Regions from separate parts of the Virgibacillus ihumii genome, predicted to be linked through region 2. Evidence: a T-box and tRNA genes for the amino acid it is inferred to sense, from the RefSeq annotation. Region 2 holds a T-box; the other regions hold tRNA genes.
What was found. A T-box is a leader RNA that pairs with one kind of tRNA and senses whether it is charged. The one in region 2 lies ahead of HUX68_RS05855 (valine--tRNA ligase), so its partner is inferred to be a tRNA-Val.
Positions count from the first base shown of each region.

Region 1 (7,926 bases), 1.7 Mb from region 2:
ACCCCTTCTCCCGAAGTTACGGGGTCATTTTGCCGAGTTCCTTAACGAGAGTTCTCCCGCTCACCTTAGGATTCTCTCCTCGCCTACCTGTGTCGGTTTGCGGTACGGGCACCTATGAACTCACTAGAGGCTTTTCTTGGCAGTGTGGATGCAGGAACTTCGGTACTCTATTTCCCTCCCCATCACAGCTCGGCATTATTGGACGGATTTACCTATCCAACTGCCTTACTGCTTGGACGCACACGTCCATCGGTGCGCTTTCCTTCTCCTCCTGCGTCCCCCCGTCGCTCAAACGCTCATGAGGTGGTACAGGAATATCGACCTGTTGTCCATCGCCTACGCCTTTCGGCCTCGGCTTAGGTCCCGACTAACCCTGAGAGGACGAGCCTTCCTCAGGAAACCTTAGGCTTTCGGTGAAAGAGATTCTCACTCTTTTTTCGCTACTCATACCGGCATTCTCACTTCCAGGTGCTCCACCAGTCCTCACGGTCTGACTTCACAGCGCCTGGAACGCTCTCCTACCATTGTTCGAAGAACAATCCGCAGCTTCGGTGATACGTTTAGCCCCGGTACATTTTCGGCGCAGCGTCACTCGACCAGTGAGCTATTACGCACTCTTTAAATGATGGCTGCTTCTAAGCCAACATCCTGGTTGTCTGGGCAACGCCACATCCTTTTCCACTTAACGTATACTTTGGGACCTTAGCTGGCGGTCTGGGCTGTTTCCCTTTCGACTATGAACCTTATCACCCATAGTCTGACTCCCAAGGCTACGTAACCGGCATTCGGAGTTTGACTGAATTCGGTAACCCGGTGAGGGCCCCTCGTCCAATCAGTGCTCTACCTCCGGTACGCTTCCCTTGAGGCTAGCCCTAAAGCTATTTCGGAGAGAACCAGCTATCTCCGTGTTCGATTGGCATTTCACCCCTACCCACACCTCATCCCCGCATTTTTCAGCATACGTGGGTTCGGGCCTCCAGTCAGTGTTACCTGACTTTCACCCTGGACATGGGTAGATCACACGGTTTCGGGTCTACGACCGCATACTCATTCGCCCTGTTCAGACTCGCTTTCGCTGCGGCTCCGTGTCTTCCACTTAACCTTGCATACGATCGTAACTCGCCGGTCCATTCTACAAAAGGTACGCCGTCACCCATTAACGGGCTTCGACTACTTGTAAGCGCACGGTTTCAGGTTCTCTTTCACTCCCCTTCCGGGGTGCTTTTCACCTTTCCCTCACGGTACTGGTTCACTATCGGTCACTGGGGAGTATTTAGCCTTGGGAGATGGTCCTCCCGGATTCCGACGGAATTCCTCGTGTTCCGTCGTACTCAGGATCCACTCCGGAGGAGACGCATTTTCGACTACAGGGCTCTTACCTTCTTCGGCCGGCCATTCCAGGCCGATTCGTCTAATGCATCTCTTGGTAACTCCAATGGAGTGTCCTACAACCCCAGAAAGCAAGCTTTCTGGTTTGGGCTGCTTCCGTTTCGCTCGCCGCTACTCGGGAAATCGCGTTTGCTTTCTCTTCCTCCGGGTACTGAGATGTTTCAGTTCCCCGGGTGTGCCTCGCGTACCCTATGTATTCAGATACACGTCCTGTTCCATTACGAACAGCGGGTTCCCCCATTCGGAAATCCCCGGATCGAAGTCTACTTACGACTCCCCGGGGCATATCGGTGTTAGTCCCGTCCTTCTTCGGCTCCCAGTGCCAAGGCATTCACCGTGCGCCCTTCTTCACTTAACTATGAATAGACGTACTTCTTCTTCGCCTTCGCTTTTGATTTGATGTCGTTGATCTTGCTTATTCAGTTTTCAAGGTACAAATGAGAGAATTTACTCCCTCAAAACTGAACCAAACAACCAAGTATGCCTTCCGTAATAATCCTTAGAAAGGAGGTGATCCAGCCGCACCTTCCGATACGGCTACCTTGTTACGACTTCACCCCAATCATTGGCCCCACCTTCGGCGGCTGGCTCCAAAAGGTTACCTCACCGACTTCGGGTGTTGCCAACTCTCGTGGTGTGACGGGCGGTGTGTACAAGGCCCGGGAACGTATTCACCGCGGCATGCTGATCCGCGATTACTAGCGATTCCGGCTTCATGCAGGCGAGTTGCAGCCTGCAATCCGAACTGAGAATGGTTTTATGGGATTTGCTACACCTTGCGGCTTCGCTGCCCTCTGTTCCATCCATTGTAGCACGTGTGTAGCCCAGGTCATAAGGGGCATGATGATTTGACGTCATCCCCACCTTCCTCCGGTTTGTCACCGGCAGTCACCTTAGAGTGCCCAACTGAATGCTGGCAACTAAGATCAAGGGTTGCGCTCGTTGCGGGACTTAACCCAACATCTCACGACACGAGCTGACGACAACCATGCACCACCTGTCACTCTGTCCCCGAAGGGAACACGCTGTCTCCAGCGCTGGCAGAGGATGTCAAGACCTGGTAAGGTTCTTCGCGTTGCTTCGAATTAAACCACATGCTCCACCGCTTGTGCGGGCCCCCGTCAATTCTTTTGAGTTTCAGCCTTGCGGCCGTACTCCCCAGGCGGAGTGCTTAATGCGTTAACTGCAGCACTAAGGGGCGGAAACCCCCTAACACCTAGCACTCAACGTTTACGGCGTGGACTACCAGGGTATCTAATCCTGTTCGCTCCCCACGCTTTCGCTCCTCAGCGTCAGTTACAGACCAGAGAGTCGCCTTCGCCACTGGTGTTCCTCCACATCTCTACGCATTTCACCGCTACACGTGGAATTCCACTCTCCTCTTCTGTACTCAAGTCCTCCAGTTTCCAATGACCATTCGCGGTTGAGCCGCGAGATTTCACATCAGACTTAAAAGACCGCCTGCGAGCGCTTTACGCCCAATAATTCCGGACAACGCTTGCCCCCTACGTATTACCGCGGCTGCTGGCACGTAGTTAGCCGGGGCTTTCTGGTCAGGTACCGTCACGGTACCGCCTTATTCAAACGGTACTTGTTCTTCCCTGACAACAGAGTTTTACGATCCGAAAACCTTCATCACTCACGCGGCGTTGCACCGTCAGACTTTCGTCCATTGCGGATGATTCCCTACTGCTGCCTCCCGTAGGAGTCTGGGCCGTGTCTCAGTCCCAGTGTGGCCGATCACCCTCTCAGGTCGGCTACGCATCGTCGCCTTGGTAAGCTCTTACCCCACCAACTAGCTAATGCGCCGCGGGCCCATCTGTAAGTGACAGCTAAAAGCCGCCTTTCATCACGTCATCATGCGATGACGCGCTTCATTCGGTATTAGCCCCGGTTTCCCGGAGTTATCCCAATCTTACAGGCAGGTTGCCCACGTGTTACTCACCCGTCCGACGCTCGTTCCACAAGCTTCCACCCGAAGGCTTCCGCTTGCTTCCCGCGCTCGACTTGCATGTATTAGGCACGTCGCCAGCGTTCGTCCTGAGCCAAGATCAAACTCTCCATAGAAAGTTGATATATGATTGACACCAATCAACCATAGCTTAGCTTCGTAAATTGAATCCAGGGGAAAGCTTTTGCTTTCGTCCTGTTTCTTGACATACTGGTTGTTTTGTTCAGTTTTCAAAGAGCAAATTTATTGCGCCGCTTCAAAACAGCGACCTAATTAATATACCATCTTCTCAAAAACAAAGTCAATATCTTTTTTTAATGTTTTTGAAAAAATAAATGATATTTTGGTGGAGCCTAGCGGGATCGAACCGCTGACCTCCTGCGTGCAAGGCAGGCGCTCTCCCAGCTGAGCTAAGGCCCCAAAGATGGTCGGGAAGACAGGATTCGAACCTGCGACCCCATGGTCCCAAACCATGTGCTCTACCAAGCTGAGCTACTTCCCGTAAATGGCGCGCCCGAGAGGAGTCGAACCCCTAACCTTCTGATCCGTAGTCAGACGCTCTATCCAATTGAGCTACGGGCGCTTCTGGTGCCGAGGGCCGGACTCGAACCGGCACGGTAGTAGACCTACCGCAGGATTTTAAGTCCTGTGCGTCTGCCCATTCCGCCACCCCGGCTTGGCTTATTTGTTTATATTGGAGCGGAAGACGGGATTCGAACCCGCGACCCCCACCTTGGCAAGGTGGTGTTCTACCACTGAACTACTTCCGCAGTATGTATTTGAAATGGTGCGGGTGGAGGGACTTGAACCCCCACGTCGCGAGACACTAGATCCTAAATCTAGCGCGTCTGCCAATTCCGCCACACCCGCATTAAATGGTGAGCCATGGAGGATTCGAACCTCCGACCCTCTGATTAAAAGTCAGATGCTCTGCCAGCTGAGCTAATGGCTCACAATAATTTTTAATTAAAAAAGAAAATGGTGCCGGCCAGAGGAATTGAACCCCCAACCTACTGATTACAAGTCAGTTGCTCTGCCAATTGAGCTAGACCGGCATTAAAAGAATGGTGGAGGATGCAGGGCTCGAACCTGCGACCCCCTGCTTGTAAGGCAGGTGCTCTCCCAGCTGAGCTAATCCTCCCACACATATGTAAAGCCTGGCGGCGTCCTACTCTTGCAGGGGCAAAGCCCCAACTACCATCGGCGCTGGAGAGCTTAACTGCTGTGTTCGGCATGGGAACAGGTGTGACCTCTCCGCTATTGCTACCAGACCTTCGGGCTGGAACCATGACATCTTTCGTCACGATGTTCTCCCTCATTTTTCAAGACAAGATATATTATAGGCATTTTCGATAAAAAATGCAAGAGCTATTCAGGAATTTATACCCTGAAAACTGAATAAGCGTATATGCAACGCACCATCAAAAGCTGTTTAGTTAAGTCCTCGATCGATTAGTATCCGTCAGCTCCACGTGTCACCACGCTTCCACCTCGGACCTATCTACCTCATCGTCTCTGAGGGATCTTACTCACTCGAAGTGATGGGAAGTTTCATCTTGAGGGGGGCTTCATGCTTAGATGCTTTCAGCACTTATCCTTGCCACACGTAGCTACCCAGCTGTGCTCCTGGCGGAACAACTGGTACACCAGCGGTGTGTCCATCCCGGTCCTCTCGTACTAAGGACAGCTCCTCGCAAACTTCCAACGCCCACGACGGATAGGGACCGAACTGTCTCACGACGTTCTGAACCCAGCTCGCGTACCGCTTTAATGGGCGAACAGCCCAACCCTTGGGACCGACTACAGCCCCAGGATGCGATGAGCCGACATCGAGGTGCCAAACCTCCCCGTCGATGTGAACTCTTGGGGGAGATAAGCCTGTTATCCCCGGGGTAGCTTTTATCCGTTGAGCGATGGCCCTTCCATGCGGAACCACCGGATCACTAAGCCCGACTTTCGTCCCTGCTCGACTTGTAGGTCTCGCAGTCAAGCTCCCTTCTGCCTTTACACTCATGCGAATGATTTCCAACCATTCTGAGGGAACCTTTGGGCGCCTCCGTTACCTTTTGGGAGGCGACCGCCCCAGTCAAACTGCCCGCCTGACACTGTCTCCGGACCGGATTACGGCCCTGGGTTAGAAGGTCCGTACAGCCAGGGTGGTATCCCACGGGTGCCTCCACCGAAGCTGGCGCTCCGGGTTCAATGGCTCCCACCTATCCTGTACAAGCTGTACCAACATTCAATATCAGGCTACAGTAAAGCTCCACGGGGTCTTTCCGTCCTGTCGCGGGTAATGTGCATCTTCACACATCGTATAATTTCACCGGGTCTCTCGTTGAGACAGTGCCCAAGTCGTTGCACCTTTCGTGCGGGTCGGAACTTACCCGACAAGGAATTTCGCTACCTTAGGACCGTTATAGTTACGGCCGCCGTTTACTGGGGCTTCGGTTCTGCGCTTCGCACCGAAGTGCTAACGCTTCCCCTTAACCTTCCAGCACCGGGCAGGTGTCAGCCCCTATACTTCGCCTTTCGGCTTCGCAGAGACCTGTGTTTTTGCTAAACAGTCGCTTGGGCCTATTCACTGCGGCTCACTCGTAAGCAAGCACCCCTTCTCCCGAAGTTACGGGGTCATTTTGCCGAGTTCCTTAACGAGAGTTCTCCCGCTCACCTTAGGATTCTCTCCTCGCCTACCTGTGTCGGTTTGCGGTACGGGCACCTATGAACTCACTAGAGGCTTTTCTTGGCAGTGTGGATGCAGGAACTTCGGTACTCTATTTCCCTCCCCATCACAGCTCGGCATTATTGGACGGATTTACCTATCCAACTGCCTTACTGCTTGGACGCACACGTCCATCGGTGCGCTTTCCTTCTCCTCCTGCGTCCCCCCGTCGCTCAAACGCTCATGAGGTGGTACAGGAATATCGACCTGTTGTCCATCGCCTACGCCTTTCGGCCTCGGCTTAGGTCCCGACTAACCCTGAGAGGACGAGCCTTCCTCAGGAAACCTTAGGCTTTCGGTGAAAGAGATTCTCACTCTTTTTTCGCTACTCATACCGGCATTCTCACTTCCAGGTGCTCCACCAGTCCTCACGGTCTGACTTCACAGCGCCTGGAACGCTCTCCTACCATTGTTCGAAGAACAATCCGCAGCTTCGGTGATACGTTTAGCCCCGGTACATTTTCGGCGCAGCGTCACTCGACCAGTGAGCTATTACGCACTCTTTAAATGATGGCTGCTTCTAAGCCAACATCCTGGTTGTCTGGGCAACGCCACATCCTTTTCCACTTAACGTATACTTTGGGACCTTAGCTGGCGGTCTGGGCTGTTTCCCTTTCGACTATGAACCTTATCACCCATAGTCTGACTCCCAAGGCTACGTAACCGGCATTCGGAGTTTGACTGAATTCGGTAACCCGGTGAGGGCCCCTCGTCCAATCAGTGCTCTACCTCCGGTACGCTTCCCTTGAGGCTAGCCCTAAAGCTATTTCGGAGAGAACCAGCTATCTCCGTGTTCGATTGGCATTTCACCCCTACCCACACCTCATCCCCGCATTTTTCAGCATACGTGGGTTCGGGCCTCCAGTCAGTGTTACCTGACTTTCACCCTGGACATGGGTAGATCACACGGTTTCGGGTCTACGACCGCATACTCATTCGCCCTGTTCAGACTCGCTTTCGCTGCGGCTCCGTGTCTTCCACTTAACCTTGCATACGATCGTAACTCGCCGGTCCATTCTACAAAAGGTACGCCGTCACCCATTAACGGGCTTCGACTACTTGTAAGCGCACGGTTTCAGGTTCTCTTTCACTCCCCTTCCGGGGTGCTTTTCACCTTTCCCTCACGGTACTGGTTCACTATCGGTCACTGGGGAGTATTTAGCCTTGGGAGATGGTCCTCCCGGATTCCGACGGAATTCCTCGTGTTCCGTCGTACTCAGGATCCACTCCGGAGGAGACGCATTTTCGACTACAGGGCTCTTACCTTCTTCGGCCGGCCATTCCAGGCCGATTCGTCTAATGCATCTCTTGGTAACTCCAATGGAGTGTCCTACAACCCCAGAAAGCAAGCTTTCTGGTTTGGGCTGCTTCCGTTTCGCTCGCCGCTACTCGGGAAATCGCGTTTGCTTTCTCTTCCTCCGGGTACTGAGATGTTTCAGTTCCCCGGGTGTGCCTCGCGTACCCTATGTATTCAGATACACGTCCTGTTCCATTACGAACAGCGGGTTCCCCCATTCGGAAATCCCCGGATCGAAGTCTACTTACGACTCCCCGGGGCATATCGGTGTTAGTCCCGTCCTTCTTCGGCTCCCAGTGCCAAGGCATTCACCGTGCGCCCTTCTTCACTTAACTATGAATAGACGTACTTCTTCTTCGCCTTCGCTTTTGATTTGATGTCGTTGATCTTGCTTATTCAGTTTTCAAGGTACAAATGAGAGAATTTACTCCCTCAAAACTGAACCAAACAACCAAGTATGCCTTCCGTAATAATCCTTAGAAAGGAGGTGATCCAGCCGCACCTTCCGATACGGCTACCTTGTTACGACTTCACCCCAATCATTGGCCCCACCTTCGGCGGCTGGCTCCA
Region 1 covers NZ_CACVAN010000001.1:2,832,778-2,840,703, reverse strand. The annotation lists rRNA gene HUX68_RS13790 (23S ribosomal RNA) at 1-1,747, opposite strand, end outside; rRNA gene HUX68_RS13785 (16S ribosomal RNA) at 1,893-3,456, opposite strand; tRNA gene HUX68_RS13780 (tRNA-Ala) at 3,685-3,760, opposite strand; tRNA gene HUX68_RS13775 (tRNA-Pro) at 3,766-3,842, opposite strand; tRNA gene HUX68_RS13770 (tRNA-Arg) at 3,847-3,923, opposite strand; tRNA gene HUX68_RS13765 (tRNA-Leu) at 3,927-4,016, opposite strand; tRNA gene HUX68_RS13760 (tRNA-Gly) at 4,036-4,110, opposite strand; tRNA gene HUX68_RS13755 (tRNA-Leu) at 4,126-4,210, opposite strand; tRNA gene HUX68_RS13750 (tRNA-Lys) at 4,217-4,292, opposite strand; tRNA gene HUX68_RS13745 (tRNA-Thr) at 4,320-4,395, opposite strand; tRNA gene HUX68_RS13740 (tRNA-Val) at 4,406-4,481, opposite strand; rRNA gene rrf (5S ribosomal RNA) at 4,496-4,611, opposite strand; rRNA gene HUX68_RS13730 (23S ribosomal RNA) at 4,773-7,691, opposite strand; rRNA gene HUX68_RS13725 (16S ribosomal RNA) at 7,837-7,926, opposite strand, start outside.
Region 1: it encodes a tRNA-Val, which carries the amino acid that the T-box ahead of HUX68_RS05855 (valine--tRNA ligase) is inferred to sense. The anticodon was not compared.

Region 2 (7,926 bases):
GACCCAAATGAAGTTAAGCTCCACGGTTCAAATTCATGGGATTGATAATCCGCAACAGGAATCAACAGTCCATGAGAAGGAGGATACAGCTTTTCTGCAGCGGGAGGATGAAACATTTGAATTTGATATAAAAGAAAAAGCAAACGAAGAAGAAATGAATTCTGATTCTGCAGAAGATTTTGTTTCAGAACTTCCGCAAATGCCAGAGGAAGAACCGGCAAATGAAACCGTAGAGGAAGAGGAGCGTTGGAAAAAGAAGAAGTCTCAGTCTCTGACAGAGTTTTTTAACAAGGATGTGAATGAGAAGGCAGAAGAGGAAATTCATCAGAATGATACGGCCCCGGAAGTAGAAATTACGGAAGCTGCCGATCCGTCAGAAATACCGGAAGCGCAAACAGATAATCTGGAAGATGTACGTTATCTGGCAGATGTATTTCAGACCGAGGAAGGTGAACAATACACGAGTATGCGCTTATGTATTGTCCAGGAGACAGATACGGTTGAAACAATTGCTGACCGATATCAGATATCTGCCGGACAACTGCTGAAACGGAACCGGTTAAGTAATGATGATTTGAAAGAGGGACAATTACTGTATATTCCATATCGAAAAAGTTAGAACCCTGATGCCCCTTGCTGATGCAGTAAGGGGTATTGCTTGGCAGGTGAAAGTATAAACTCTTTCTTACTGCATAAATGCAACAAAGACCGTCACCTAAAGGCTTGATGGCAACCAAGTTTTCCAACAGCCGGATTATGCTGTGGAATGAAACAATGGTTTTTACAGTTTATATTATTTGGTGGTGAATTGTATGGAGAATATCAGAAAAGCAGTTAGTGCGTATAACATATACCCAGTTAAATTCAAGCAGGAGACGGATCGGTTATATCAAGTTGATACCGGTCAACAAAAGTATGCCTTAAAGCAAAGCCGCATGAACAAGCAGGCATTATCTGTATGGGAGGATACGTATCGCCTAGCGTCTAAACATGATATTAAATCAATACTGCCGGTCTATTTAACCAACCATTCTAAGATATATACGGATCAGAATGATTTGATCTGCTATCTGTCCCCGTGGATTCCAAATAAAAAACTGGAAGAGGATATGCAATCCACCAGGACAATTGCTGAATGTATCGCTGAAGTACACGCAAAAACAAAAAAGGATTATCAAGTGGAACCGGAACCAATAATTGAAAAATTTTCTGAATACCGGAAACGATGTTCTACAATGCAGCGGAACTTGTTACATTATGTGGAAATGTTTGAACAGAATCGGTTCATGTCACCGTTTGAATTACAGGTCTGTACCCATTACCATCTATTAAACGAAACATTTCAGGAACTGGACTGGAAAATTGAACAATTTTGTTCTGAACTTGGTGATACAGCTGAATGGAACTATAGTCTGTGTCACGGAAACCTGAAAGAATCACATACATTGCACGGGGATCAACCCTATTTAATAAACTGGGAAAATGCTTTTTATGATAATGCAACAACTGATTTAATCCAATTTTTCAACCACAAGGTACGTTCTGATTATCAATCTTCCGATAAATTAATGGACTTTTTTTTCAGTTACATTTCAGGCAATCCATTAAAGCAGCAGGAGGTGTACTTATTTGTCATATCCTCGTTGAATCCGCGAACTTACATACAAATGATTGATGCGTATCATAATCGTTCTTCCGGTGATACAATGGTTTACCGGACGAAGGAACTGGAATATGCTTTTCGTCAGCTTAAATTTGGATTGTATTGTTCAAATTGGCTGGAAAAACATTTGTCTGATGGCAAATTGAATGGCAGTTAGATCCATTCGAGATAGAATGCTATAAACAGTCCGGTTAAAATTCCAAGCAGGAATACATCAAAGGTTGTTGGTATGAATAAGGTTCGGATTAATTGAAATATCAGGAGCGGCAGTGTAATCCGTTCACAAATGATAATGCATTTCCTGGCCCAAGGGGGAAGCCGGTAACGATAGTATCTTGCCATATTAATCACCTCTTTCGTTGCTGTTTAATAGTATATGATGAACCATTGTTCATTTGTGCAACAAAAACTGCATCAGCGGAATGTACTTTTCTGCTGGTTGCAGTTGATGAGATCAGATGACAGTGATAAAACAGTTGATTTTACCGGATATAACAGGTAAAATATACTCAAAATGAAAATGCAGTGACAGGGAAGAGTACAGAATAGTTGCCTTGCAGAGAGGGAAACAAATGCTGAAAGTTTCTCAGGATTAATTATTTTGGAAAGTCGCCCTTGATGCAGCCTCTTTGAACAGTTACTCTCTAATTAGAAGAGTGCCGGCTTTTGGCCGTTATCCATGAATGAAGTGCACAGACGTACGTTTGTGAACAAAGGTGGTACCACGGAATTGTATCCTTTTCGTCCTTTTTATATGGATGAAAGGGATTTTTTAATTTCTAAGGAGGCAACTAAAATGAGTGATGAACCGAAAACAAATATGTCATCAAAGTACAATCCTCGGAAAATCGAGCAAGGCCGATATCGGTATTGGGTCGATGGCAAGTTTTTTGAAGCAACAGGAGATAAGGCAAAGGAACCCTTTTCAATTGTGATTCCGCCTCCAAATGTAACCGGAAAACTGCATTTGGGACATGCATGGGACACAACCATGCAGGATACGATCTCCAGAATGAAACGCATGCAGGGATATGATGTACTGTGGCTCCCCGGAATGGACCATGCAGGGATTGCAACCCAGGCAAAAGTGGAAGCCAAATTAAAGGAGCAAGGTAAAAACCGCTATGACCTTGGACGTGAAAAATTTCTGGACACAGTTTGGGACTGGAAGGAAGAATATGCTGACTTTATTCGTTCGCAGTGGGAGAAACTGGGCTTAGGACTTGATTATTCCCGGGAACGCTTTACACTGGATGAAGGTTTATCGTCAGCGGTTCGCGAAGTTTTTGTAACACTGTATGAAAAAGAGTTAATTTATCGCGGGGAATATATTATTAATTGGGACCCGGATACAAAAACAGCGCTTTCCGATATCGAGGTGATTTATGAGGAAGTTCAGGGCAAGTTTTATCATATGCGGTATCCAATTAAAGACAGTGTTGAGACAATTGAAATCGCCACAACGCGTCCGGAAACAATGCTAGGTGATACTGCTGTTGCTGTGCATCCTGAAGATGACCGTTATAAGCATTTGATCGGGAAGACTGTTGTACTGCCAATCGTTGGACGTGAAATGGAAATCGTAGCTGATGAATATGTTGATATGGAAATGGGATCCGGAGCGGTAAAAATCACCCCGGCACACGATCCGAACGACTTTGAAATTGGTAATCGGCACAATCTGGAACGGATTCTTGTGATGAATGAGGATGGTTCCATGAACGAAAATGCCGGTGAATACCAGGGGATGGATCGTTTTGAGTGCCGGAAGCAAATTGTAAAAGATCTGCAGGAGCAAGGTGTTTTATTCGAAATTGAAGATCATACCCATCAGGTAGGTCATTCTGAGCGCAGTGGGGCTGTAGTTGAGCCGTATTTGTCAACACAGTGGTTCGTCAATATGCAGCCACTGGCTGATGCGGTTATCGACATGCAGCAAGACGACGGAAAAGTTAATTTTGTTCCAGAAAGGTTTGAGCGGACTTATCTGCATTGGATGGAAAATATCCGTGACTGGTGTATTTCCCGACAGTTATGGTGGGGGCACCGCATCCCAGCCTGGTACCATAAGGAAACGAACGAGCTTTATGTAGGTATAGAAGCACCTGCAGATATTGAAAACTGGGAGCAGGATGAAGATGTACTTGATACATGGTTTTCATCTGCATTGTGGCCTTTTTCTACAATGGGATGGCCGTCGGATACCGAAGATTTCAAACGATATTTCCCGACTGATGTTCTTGTAACGGGGTATGATATTATTTTCTTCTGGGTAGCCCGAATGATTTTTCAGTCGAAACAATTTACCGATGAACGCCCGTTTAAAGATGTGCTGATCCACGGCCTGATTCGTGACGCGGAAGGCCGGAAGATGAGTAAGTCGCTTGGTAATGGTGTCGATCCAATGGATGTCATTGATAAATATGGTGCAGATTCACTTCGCTATTTTCTTTTGACTGGTTCCACCCCGGGTCAGGATTTACGTTTTCACTGGGAAAAAATTGAAGCAACCTGGAACTTTGCCAATAAAGTATGGAATGCTTCACGTTTTTCACTCATGAATATGGAAGGTTTCACATACGAGGATATTGACCTTTCCGGTGAAAAGTCATTGGCGGATAAGTGGATATTAACCAGGTTAAATGAAACAATCGAACAGGTTACGAAGAATACGAACAAATATGAATTTGGTGAAGCAGGCCGTTATCTGTATAACTTTATTTGGGATGAATTATGCGACTGGTATATTGAAATGGCCAAATTACCGTTGTACGGGGATGACGAGAAGCAGAAACAGACGACCCAATCGGTTCTTGCTTATGTGCTGGATCAGACGATGCGTATGCTGCATCCGTACATGCCGTTTATTACGGAGGAAATCTGGCAGCAGCTGCCACATCTGGGTGAATCGATTACGGTAGCAGCATGGCCTGAATCCCGTGATGAGTTCCATGATGAAATGGCATCTGAAGAAATGAAGCGACTCGTTTCCATTATTAAGTTAGTTCGTAATATCCGTGCTGAAGTGGATACACCAATGTCGAAGCAGATTAGGTTGTTGATCCAGACGGAAAATGAAAAGATTACAGATGAGCTGGAAAATAATCGGGATTATTTGGACCGTTTCTGTAACCCAAGTGAACTAATTATCAGTACATCTGTGAATGTCCCTGATAAAGCAATGTCAGCTGTTGTAACCGGCGCTGAACTGTTCCTGCCGCTTGAAGGACTGATTGATTTTGACAAGGAAATCAGCCGTCTGGAAAAAGAACTTGATAAATGGAACAACGAGGTTACACGTGTGCAGAAAAAACTTTCGAATGAAGGATTTATAAACAAAGCACCAGAGTCAGTTGTAGAGGAAGAAAGGAAGAAAGAACAGGATTATAAAGAAAAGCAGGCAAAAGTAAAAGCACGATTAGAAGAATTAAAATCATAAAAACTTCCTTTTGGTAAAGCAGGAGCAGTTGACCACTGAAGGTTTGAAGCAACCGTGAATCCGATCCAGTTTTGGATTCACGGCTGTTTCTTTTTTAATGTCTACATTTCCAATTCAAAATCTTTCACGTATGCTTGCGGAGTCATAATCGCTTTGCCATCAAACTTATTGAGTGGCTTACCGTTTTTAACGCATTTTGGGGTGTTTGGTTGTGCGAGTGCCTGGCGGGCAATCCCGATAAAGTCAGCTTGATTTTGCTTTAGGACATTAGCTGCTTTTGAGGGGGTGACTCTCGCCTGATTACTCAAACTGTACTTTTAATAAGGGAAACATACTTTTCCAAAATATTAACATCACTTACAGCACTCAATGTCCGGGATCCAACTACATCCTCTATTTCGTTGAACAATAGACTGCCATCAATGGTGACCAAAAAATCAATTCCCACCATTCCGAAATCAAAGTATCGGATAATCGATTGAATCATGTTTCGTTCATTATTATGTAATGGGTACCATGAAGCGGAACCGCCCAACTTGTAGTTGGAACGAAAATCTGTAGAACTTGCCCGCAATACGGCACCGACAATTTCTTTTCCGACTACAAAAACCCGGACATCTTTGCCGGATTGAATGGAATCGGTTGATTGAACAATCATGTCGTTTGATGTAACAGCCGATAAACTAGTCTCCCATTCCCGTCTATTTTGAATCATATATACTTGCTGACCGCCACGTCCGTCAACCTCTTTTAAAACAATTGGATAGGGAATAGCAGGCCCATCCTCGGGCAGTTTCATTCCTTTTTTAAGAAAGATGGTATCTGTCATTGGAATAGCAAGCTTATTAAGGTGGAAATGGGTAAGTGCCTTATCGTTGCATATTTCCGAAATGGCAGCGGAATTATGAACTTTTACTCCCAGTGCTTCCAGAAATATGCTGAGCATCGGGTCAATTGTCCGTACCACGGCAAAATTGGGAAGATGGACCGGTTTATTACCGATTAAAATCGTTTGTTTGTTATGGATTATTCCAGTGGTAATTTCTTCCCTCATGATTAATTGCAGGGATAATTCCTGTTTTTGTGCTTCTTCGATAAACCACCGGATAAACGAGTTATTCTGTTTAGCATCCTGTTTCCGGTAAATCAGCCACCCTTTTGATTTCATAGGCTACCGCCGCTTTCAATACATGCCAGCACATGATCTATCATAGACTCTGCAACATTGACCCCAGTACAATCATAAATATTACGTATGTGGGCATTTGAATTTATTTCACAAATAAGTGGACTTTCATTTGGCCCGAAAAGTAAGTCGACTCCGGCAAAGTCTGCACCAATTGCTTGTGCGGCTGCAATTGCCAGATTTTTTTCATCGGTTGTCGGTTGATGGGTTTGCATCTTCCCGCCTGCAGTTACATTGGCACGAAAATCATTTTGTGCATGTCTGGTCATTGCAGCAACAACTTTTTCACCGGTAACATGAAGGCGGATGTCTCTGCCGTAACTGGTTGAAACAAACTCCTGCAAAACGAACGGTTTACCTTGCAGTTCGGATAATTTCGTATGCATTTCCTGTTTATTATGTACGAGGTAAACCTGTTCTCCGAATGATCCAAAGGCTTCCTTAATGACCATGGGAAATCCTAATTCATTTATTGCTTCTTGATAGTCACCTGGATCAAAAGCTACTGATGGTGCAAACATTTTCGGTGATACAATCGTTTTGGGTATCGGGAGTTTATGGGCTGCGATTGTTTGATATGAAGCGATTTTATCATCACTGATTTCAATTGTCCGTGAATTGTTAAAGACACGGACACCCATTAGTTCAAGTTGTCGTGCCAGATAGATATCTTTATCCGTGAAAATGACAAAATCAGGTAATGTTATGGTCGAATCCCGGATGATATCGAGTGAATTGTTCGTTAAATAGGTCAATAATTGGTTATTTTTGATGATTTTTGTTTGAACATTCCGATGTAATGCTGCTGCCTGAATCCATTCAGCAAAATCAAGAAATTTATTTCCCGGTAAATAACCGTTATAAATAATCCATCCCTTTGGGTTCATTGCAATATTTTCCTTTCTAACATTCAATTTGATTTTTTTAATTGATATACTTATTCTAGTGTTTATGATACTAAAAGAAAAGCGGTGTACATTTATGTTCAAGGACATTCAGCAGGTAGAGGATTTTTTTGATAAAAGAAGAATGTACGGTATGAAACCGGGATTGGACCGCATACGAAAATTACTTCATATGTTGGGCAATCCGCAGCATGAAGTAAAGGCCATTCATGTCGCTGGTACGAATGGCAAGGGTTCAACAGTGTACTATTTAAAAAATGCGTTAACTGCTAATGGATATAATGTCGGTATGTTCACTTCCCCAAGCCTGGAAGGAATAACCGGTCATATTATCAAAAATGATGCGACACTTCCGGAAGCTGATTTTCTCTATATCATGAATAACATACTTCCGTTTATTGAAAAACTGGATCAGGAACAAAATCATCCAACCGAATTTGAGATTATCACAGTGGCAGCATTCGTTTATTTTGCGGAAAATGTTGAAATCGCACTGATTGAAGCGGGGATGGGCGGCAGAATGGACACGACAAATTGTTTCATCCCAATGCTATCGGTTATAACAAATGTCGAAGAAGATCACATGGCATTCCTTGGCAATACGAAAAGTTCCATTGCCTATCATAAGGCAGGGATTATTAAGGAAGCTAAACCGGTAATTGTCGGTGAGATGGATATGGAGGCTATGGAAGTAATCCAAAAAGAAGCCATTGATAAAAAGGCACCGGTATAC
Region 2 covers NZ_CACVAN010000001.1:1,161,139-1,169,064, reverse strand. The annotation lists gene HUX68_RS05870 (LysM peptidoglycan-binding domain-containing protein) at 1-619, shown strand, start outside; gene HUX68_RS05865 (phosphotransferase) at 813-1,820, shown strand; gene HUX68_RS05860 (hypothetical protein) at 1,817-2,005, opposite strand; T-box leader at 2,180-2,415, shown strand; gene HUX68_RS05855 (valine--tRNA ligase) at 2,460-5,102, shown strand; gene HUX68_RS05850 (ATP-grasp domain-containing protein) at 5,407-6,270, opposite strand; gene HUX68_RS05845 (ATP-grasp domain-containing protein) at 6,267-7,175, opposite strand; gene HUX68_RS05840 (bifunctional folylpolyglutamate synthase/dihydrofolate synthase) at 7,270-7,926, shown strand, end outside.

Region 3 (7,926 bases), 1.8 Mb from region 2:
CCTGTGCGAGTTCACGGGCAGTCTCCACTCCCAAAATCTTCAATGAAACTTCAGCCATAGGATGTACGCGTATGGAACCACCTACCGTTCCGACTGACATCGGCAATTCCAGCTCACCAACAAGGTTTCCCTTATCATCTTTGGACCAAACTGTCATTGATCCATATTTTCCAAATCTAGCGGCATGAGCATGCGCCCCTGCTTCCACAGCACGCCAGTCATTCCCCGTTGCAATTACAATCGGGTCTATACCGTTCATTATACCTTTATTATGGGTAACAGCCCTATAGGGATCAGATGCTGCAAATTCATAGGCATGAATAACTCCATCCCGCACTGCTTCCCCCGAAAAATCATTCGTCGCCAGCAATTCAGGTGGTATGACACAACGTGCTTTGGCAAGACATCTATCCGGATAATTAGACAAAATCCGCAAATAAACCTTTCCACCCGTCAGTTTTTCAACTGTCGGCGCCAATGACTCGACCATTGTATTAATGATATTCGCTCCCATTGCATCACATGTGTTTATATAAACATGCAGGACAAGCATTTGTCCATACCGTGAATCGGAATTTTCATTTAAAACCCTGACTTCCAGATCCTCTGCTCCGCCGCCTCTGGCCATAAGACTTGGATATGAAGCATTGGCAGCATCAATTAATGCATCTTTTTCCTTTAGAATGGTTTCTTTTGCCGCTGCAAAATCGGAACAGCCAATTACCTGTATCTGGCCGATCATCACACGTTCACTGGATTCAGCAGTAAAACCCCCGGTTTCTCTGACAATTTTAGCAATGTGACTCGCAGAAGCAAGTATGGATGGCTCCTCCACTGCCATTGGTATAGTATATTCCTTATCATTAATCAAAAAATTCAAACCTAACCCCAATGGGAGCGGGAATGTCCCAATGACATTTTCTATCATTTTATCTGCAGTTTCGGCAGGCAGCGGCTCTTTTGAAAACAAAATTTCCATCTCATTTTCGGTAAAATCTTCCATTGTTGCGAGAAGCTCTCTGCGCTCTTCAACAGTCTTATTATAAAAGCCAGGAATTCGGGAAGTCTTCATACCATCTCATCCTTTAGATTATCATAAATTATATATGTTAATGAACTTATTTTTATAGTAATAAATTACTGTATCTATTATGTAAAAAAACAGCTAAAAATGCAAATAAACAAGGTTGTTGATAATCATAACGACCTTGTTTATCTGCTATTATAATATGTGTCATGTATTTCCGCCAGTTATTATGCTTGTATGGCACGGTCAGAATAGTGAGCCATGGAGGATTCGAACCTCCGACCCTCTGATTAAAAGTCAGATGCTCTGCCAGCTGAGCTAATGGCTCATGTTATGTAAAAGTCGTTCAGGATATCCGCAATTTTAAGTCGGTTATCCGCGTTTTTTATCGATGTATCCGCGATTTCAACCGTGATATCCGCGGATCATGAAAAAAGTGGCAATAAAAAAGGCTGGGCCACCAGGATTCGAACCTGGGATACACGGGATCAAAACCCGATGCCTTACCGCTTGGCTATGGCCCAACATGAACTAAGTATGGTGGAGGGGGAGAGATTCGAACTCCCGAACCCTGAGGGAGCGGATTTACAGTCCGCCGCGTTTAGCCACTTCGCTACCCCTCCCAATTTATTCTAGCCCGTATGGACAGTAATTATACAAAAAAATAAATGGTGCCGGCCAGAGGAATTGAACCCCCAACCTACTGATTACAAGTCAGTTGCTCTGCCAATTGAGCTAGACCGGCATTAAAAGAATGGTGGAGGATGCAGGGCTCGAACCTGCGACCCCCTGCTTGTAAGGCAGGTGCTCTCCCAGCTGAGCTAATCCTCCAATTATGGTGACCCGTACGGGATTCGAACCCGTGTTACCGCCGTGAAAGGGCGGTGTCTTAACCACTTGACCAACGGGCCCAGCAATGGTGTACGTATATATAATTGCATGTCTTGTCGGAAACCAACGAATTTTATTATATACAGATTTAATCTCTTTGTAAAGAGGTTTTTTTAATTCTCCAGAAGTTTTTCAAATCCTTGCGAGAGACCTCCAATAATCCTGCTGCTTCTTGTATAGAACATTCCCTTAATGAAATACTATTATTAGAAAACTTTGGTGCCACCAGGCCTTTGGGGGCGACCTTAATTGCATTTGTGCGGTTGAAAGTATATTACTTTCTTATCTGCCTTCGAAAAACAGGAAAAATCCCAGTCTTCAGCTGCAGAATAATAAAATTCATTTCAGGAAGGGGAGCATCATGAAGCGAGTAACATCGGAAGTGACCGCTGTATTTTGGATTACATTAGCAATTACACTGGCAATGGCTATTTGGGGTTCAGTTGCACCCGATCTTTTTGAAAAGATTTCAGGCTCCATCATGAGCTATATATCTGTTCATTTTGGTTGGTTTTATCTATTATCGGTAACGCTCTTTGTACTGATTTGTTTATATTTAATTTTTAGCCGTTACGGCAAAATAAGGCTAGGTAAACAAGGGGAAAAACCGGAATTCAGCTATCCTAGCTGGTTTGCCATGCTGTTCAGTGCCGGCATGGGCATAGGCCTTGTATTTTATGGCGTGGCATCACCAGTATCACATTATATGAAACATCCACCAATAGCCGATCCTGGTACTGTAGCAGCATTGGAGGATTCCCTGCGTATCACTTTTTTTCATTATGGGCTGCATGCATGGGCAATCTATGCGATTATTGCTTTGATCCTCGCCTATTTTACATTTCGAAAAGATAAACCAGCATTGGTCAGCATGACACTGGAACCTGTCTTTGGCGATAAAATGCATGGATTCATGGGAAAAATAATTGATGTAATAGCTGTATTTGCAACGATTGTCGGTGTAGCTACAACCTTGGGATTTGGCGCCACACAAATAAATGGTGGGTTCACTTACCTATTCGGAGTTGACAACGGATTTGTAGTCCAGTTAATAATTATATTAGTTGTTACCGTTTTGTTCATGCTATCCGCATATTCCGGACTCGGCAGAGGAATTAAATACTTAAGCAATACAAATATGGGACTTGCAACCATTTTGCTTATCGCAACACTTATACTTGGTCCAACCATGTATATTTTAAATTCCTTCACCGAAACCTTGGGCACCTACGTTAGGAGCATCCCTACCGAAAGTGTACGGATTGCTGCGAATAACCCTGAACAGCGTCAATGGGTTATGGATTGGACTGTGTTCTTCTGGGCATGGTGGATTGCCTGGTCTCCATTTGTAGGAATATTTATAGCGCGCGTATCCAGAGGGAGAACCATTCGTGAGTTTGTTTCAGGCGTCATGCTGGTTCCCAGTATTGTAAGCTTTATTTGGTTCGCGGTCTTTGGCATGACCGGTATTAATATGCAAAAAAACGGTACAGACCTTGCCGGATTGCCTGCGGAACAAATGTTATTCGGTATGTTTGATTACTTTCCAATGGGCACAGTGCTATCTATATTGGGTATTATGCTTATTGCAACTTTTTTTATTACCTCTGCTGATTCAGCCACATTCGTGCTGGGAATGCAAACGACAAACGGTTCTCTATCTCCATCAGCGGCTGTTAAATTTTCCTGGGGGATTGCCCAATCGGCAATTGCAGCAGTGCTTTTATACACCGGTGGACTGCAAGCATTGCAAAACGCCCTGATATCTGCCGCATTCCCGTTTTCAATTATCATGCTTATCATGGTTTATTCCTTTTTCAAATCACTTAAAAACGAAGGGAGATCAACAAAAGTTTAATTTAGCGGATGTATAGAAAAATCGTTTTGACAAGAATCCCTTCTGCAAATTTGTAAGAAGCGGATTCTTTTTATTCACGATGCAATTATAATTTGGGTTCCTCAACTCTTTCTTTCATCATATAATTAACATACGAATAAATATAATTGGGGAGGATTTTATGGTTGATTGGTTTGTCGGGTTGGACGGGCAGCCATTTATGACGTTTGGGGTAAGCCATATTATAATGCTGATTATTTATTTCTTAGGACTCATTCTATTTTTAACTGCACGCCACAAATTACGCAGAAATGCCAAACTGTACAATATAATCCGCTGGGGGCTGTTTGGAGTACTGGTTCTTTCAGAAATCACTTATCAGATTTGGGCTGCTGTCAACGAAATATGGAGTCTAAGCGAACATATTCCTTTGCATTTATGTGGGATAACGGGAATTACAGGGGCTATCGCTCTATTTAGTCACAATGAAAAATTAATTCATATTACATTTTTCTTCGGACTTGTCCCCGCATTTCTTGCAGTTGTAACACCTGAATTGCCATATGATATCCCACACTTCAGGTACTGGAAGTTTTTCATTCATCACATCGTTGTTTCCTGGGTCAGTTTATTTTTAGTGGTTGCAAATTCCACTAAAATAACGTTCAAATCAATGCTGGAAAGCTACGGATATATACTGCTGTATGCTGCTCTGATAGGATTTGTCGTAAACCCTGTGCTTGGATCAAATTATCTTTATTTATCACATACACCAACAGCTAGTACACCGCTCGACTTACTTGGCAGCGGATTTATATACTATTTTAATCTTTGCTTATTAGCATTAAGCGTATTTTTCGTCCAATATATAGCGTACAATTTCTCTTTAGGACTAAACAAACACCCAGGTAGTTTTGGGTGTTTGTCCCGTTATGAGTACATAAATGCAACCACCCATACGATAACAATAACTGGTAACGATACATAAAGAGACTGCCATAAAGCCATCTTTTGTTTTTTTATTAAGAAATATGCAACAAACAATTCCGCTACAGTGACAATTATGGCGAGGATAAACAGTAAGTTCATTAAAAATGCCACCTCCCTTAATTAATTTTACACATCTTCATGATTTTAGGAAATAATCTGTGCACATCTTTATGTTATTCCCTCTTAATCTTTATAAAAATATGATGAAATTTTCTAACAAAAAGGTTTACAAAGTAGGAGAAAAGTATTATTATATATTTAAATCGTTCTATATAGAAAACAAAATTAAAATAAAATACACTATATAGAACAAACGAAAGATAATTACAGGAGTGATTTAATGAAGACCCTAACGGACGTTTCAGAAGAAAAACAATCACTGCCAAACAGATTAGATTACAATCAATTACTAACGGATAACATATCAAATGCTTCCAATATCGGAAAAATTTATATGAAACCAAGAATTGCCGTTTTTATTCCGGCACATAACGAAGAAAAATCCATCCGTGATTGTTTAGGGGGGCTGCAGGATCAGAATTTACCCAAGGATATTGACCTTGATGTCTATGTAATTGTCGACAATTGTTCCGATCGAACTGAGGAAAAAGCAAGGCAAGCGGGTAAAGATTTTAATCTGAATCTTGAGGTTATCACTACAGAAAACAACAGCCAACGCAAAGTAGGTGCGTTAAACGCTGGCTGGAAGAGGATTTATGGTGATAATATGGATATCTATTTTAAACGATTGACTTCATATCAGGAAATTTATAAGCAATCGGTTAAAGCCATACTCGGCATGGATGCCGATAGCCGCTTGGCACCTGATGCATTAACTCATATGTGGGAGGGACTGATGAGTGCGAGAAACATAGGCGGCGTAATGGCTAAATACACAATGAGAATGCCAAAAAAGAAGAACTTAATTTCCAAAGATAATGTTCATTATGAGGAAATGATTGAAAGCGGCCAATATGGTGGACCAATCACACGCTGGTGGACACATCAGCAAAAGCAGGATATGGCAAGCTGGCTATTGGATTTGCAATATCACGGTGGAAGCACTTATGTTCTTGGCGGGCAAGCGACCCTGTTCCGTCCAGAGGCACTGCAGAATATTGTCGATGAAAATAAACTAGATGGACCATGGCAGAATGGTAGTGACGTGGAAGATATGCTGCTGACCTGGCAGCTGCAAAAATCAAAGTGGAAAACGCTTATCAGTCCAACTGCCCGTTGTTTTGTTGATGCAATGAGGTCCTATCATACTTTCAGACAGCAACGGAATAAATGGAATTCCGGCACTGTTGATTTACTGACAAACAATGACATCGAAGTTAAATCGAAACACAAGGGTAAGTTATGGCGTTCTCAGATGAAAATCATGATTGATTTTTCCGTACGCCTTCTATTCGTTTTATTGATGGCGGTTGCTTTTGCCACTGACCAGTTCCATTGGTCCTGGATTTGGATTACACCGATTGTTTTGGCATCTGTACTTAACATGATCCTTGCTGCAAAAACTCCGATGCATCGACCACTTGATGTTTTACTGGCAGGTTTACTGATCAGTCCTGAAATTTATTTATGGGTCAAATTAATTACATTCACACAAGTTTGGCTGGGGAAATTATCCGCCCATAAAAAAGATGGCTGGGCCAACCAATATAAGGCTGAAAGTGGAAAAACAAGCAGCAAACTTATACAAGGATTATTAATAAGCATCATTTTTGTTATGATCGTCACTTTCCTGTGTTTTCAATTCAGAGATTATTTAACAAGCTCTGCAGTTCAAACGGCTATCCATCCCTATTTAATGATAGGTTGGATCTCATTAACATATTTAACGATATTTTCATCGTTGGCAATGTTATACCAGATTTGGACGTTGAGAGGCCGGCATTCCGCTTAAAATAATAAGGAGGTAATAATTAATGAAGAAAGTAAGGAAAGCAATCATACCAGCAGCTGGTCTGGGAACCAGGTTCTTGCCAGCAACAAAAGCAATGCCGAAAGAAATGTTACCAATTGTAGATAAGCCAACAATTCAGTATATCGTCGAAGAGGCGGTTGAAGCTGGAATTGAAGATATTATTATTGTGACCGGAAAGGGTAAACGTGCCATTGAGGATCACTTCGATCATGCATTTGAATTGGAAGAAAATCTTATCCGAAAAGAAAAGTTTGAATTGCTTCAAAAGGTTCGTGAATCAGCCAAAGTTGATATTCATTATATTCGTCAAAAACAGCCCAAGGGACTTGGTCACGCTGTTTTATGTGCCAGGAAGTTTATTGGAGATGAACCGTTTGCTGTTCTGCTGGGAGATGATATTATGCAGGCAGATACACCCTGTATCAAACAAATTATCAATCAGTATGAAAAAACGGGTGCCTCTGTCCTCGGCGTTCAGGAAGTTCCCAAAAACGAAACTCATCGGTATGGAATTATCGATCCAACTAAACAAGAAGGTCGTTTATATGATGTAAACTGTTTTGTTGAGAAGCCACGTGATAATCCACCATCAAATTTGGCCATCATGGGCCGCTATGTATTAACACCTGATATATTCCGGTTTTTGGAAACAAAAGAAATCGGTGCTGACGGAGAAATCCAGCTAACGGATGCCATCCAACGACTAAATGAACGTCAAGGCGTATATGCGTATAATTTTGATGGCAAGCGATATGATGTCGGTGAAAAAATTGGTTTTATATTAACCACTATGGAAGTCGCATTAAACAATCCGGCTATCAGGCAAGATGTTATGAATGGTATTGAAGACATATTAAAGAAGGAGAAAACCATTCTTGATAGGAATTTTCACTTAATGGAAAGTAAACCGTAACTCCGGGTTCAAATTGTTCACCCTGATTTCGTGTAATTATTTCGGAATCAGGGTTTTCATGTAATTGCTTTAAGAAACTGTAAACATCAAGGATTAGCAAAAAGCGATTAAACCCTGTTTAGATTTAATCGCCTCATTGACTGTCTTCTCCCCTCTTAGTTATTTAACCAGCTCTTTTCTTGTATGTTTTCCAGGATGGTGTTCGGGAAGAAGGTCGCCTTTTTCAAACAGATTATCCCTTAATGACGTTCCGTGATAATCATGTTTCACCAACCCTCTCTCCTGTAAAATAGGAATTACCAACTCAACAAAATCTTTAAATGTCCCAGGTGTGA
Region 3 covers NZ_CACVAN010000001.1:2,914,509-2,922,434, reverse strand. The annotation lists gene HUX68_RS14295 (hydroxymethylglutaryl-CoA reductase, degradative) at 1-1,072, opposite strand, end outside; tRNA gene HUX68_RS14290 (tRNA-Lys) at 1,283-1,355, opposite strand; tRNA gene HUX68_RS14285 (tRNA-Gln) at 1,480-1,551, opposite strand; tRNA gene HUX68_RS14280 (tRNA-Tyr) at 1,566-1,650, opposite strand; tRNA gene HUX68_RS14275 (tRNA-Thr) at 1,697-1,772, opposite strand; tRNA gene HUX68_RS14270 (tRNA-Val) at 1,783-1,858, opposite strand; tRNA gene HUX68_RS14265 (tRNA-Glu) at 1,864-1,938, opposite strand; gene HUX68_RS14260 (glycine betaine uptake BCCT transporter) at 2,280-3,776, shown strand; gene HUX68_RS14255 (YwaF family protein) at 3,937-4,743, shown strand; gene HUX68_RS14250 (glycosyltransferase family 2 protein) at 5,086-6,657, shown strand; gene galU (UTP--glucose-1-phosphate uridylyltransferase GalU) at 6,680-7,591, shown strand; gene HUX68_RS14240 (LLM class flavin-dependent oxidoreductase) at 7,751-7,926, opposite strand, start outside.
Region 3: it encodes a tRNA-Val, which carries the amino acid that the T-box ahead of HUX68_RS05855 (valine--tRNA ligase) is inferred to sense. The anticodon was not compared.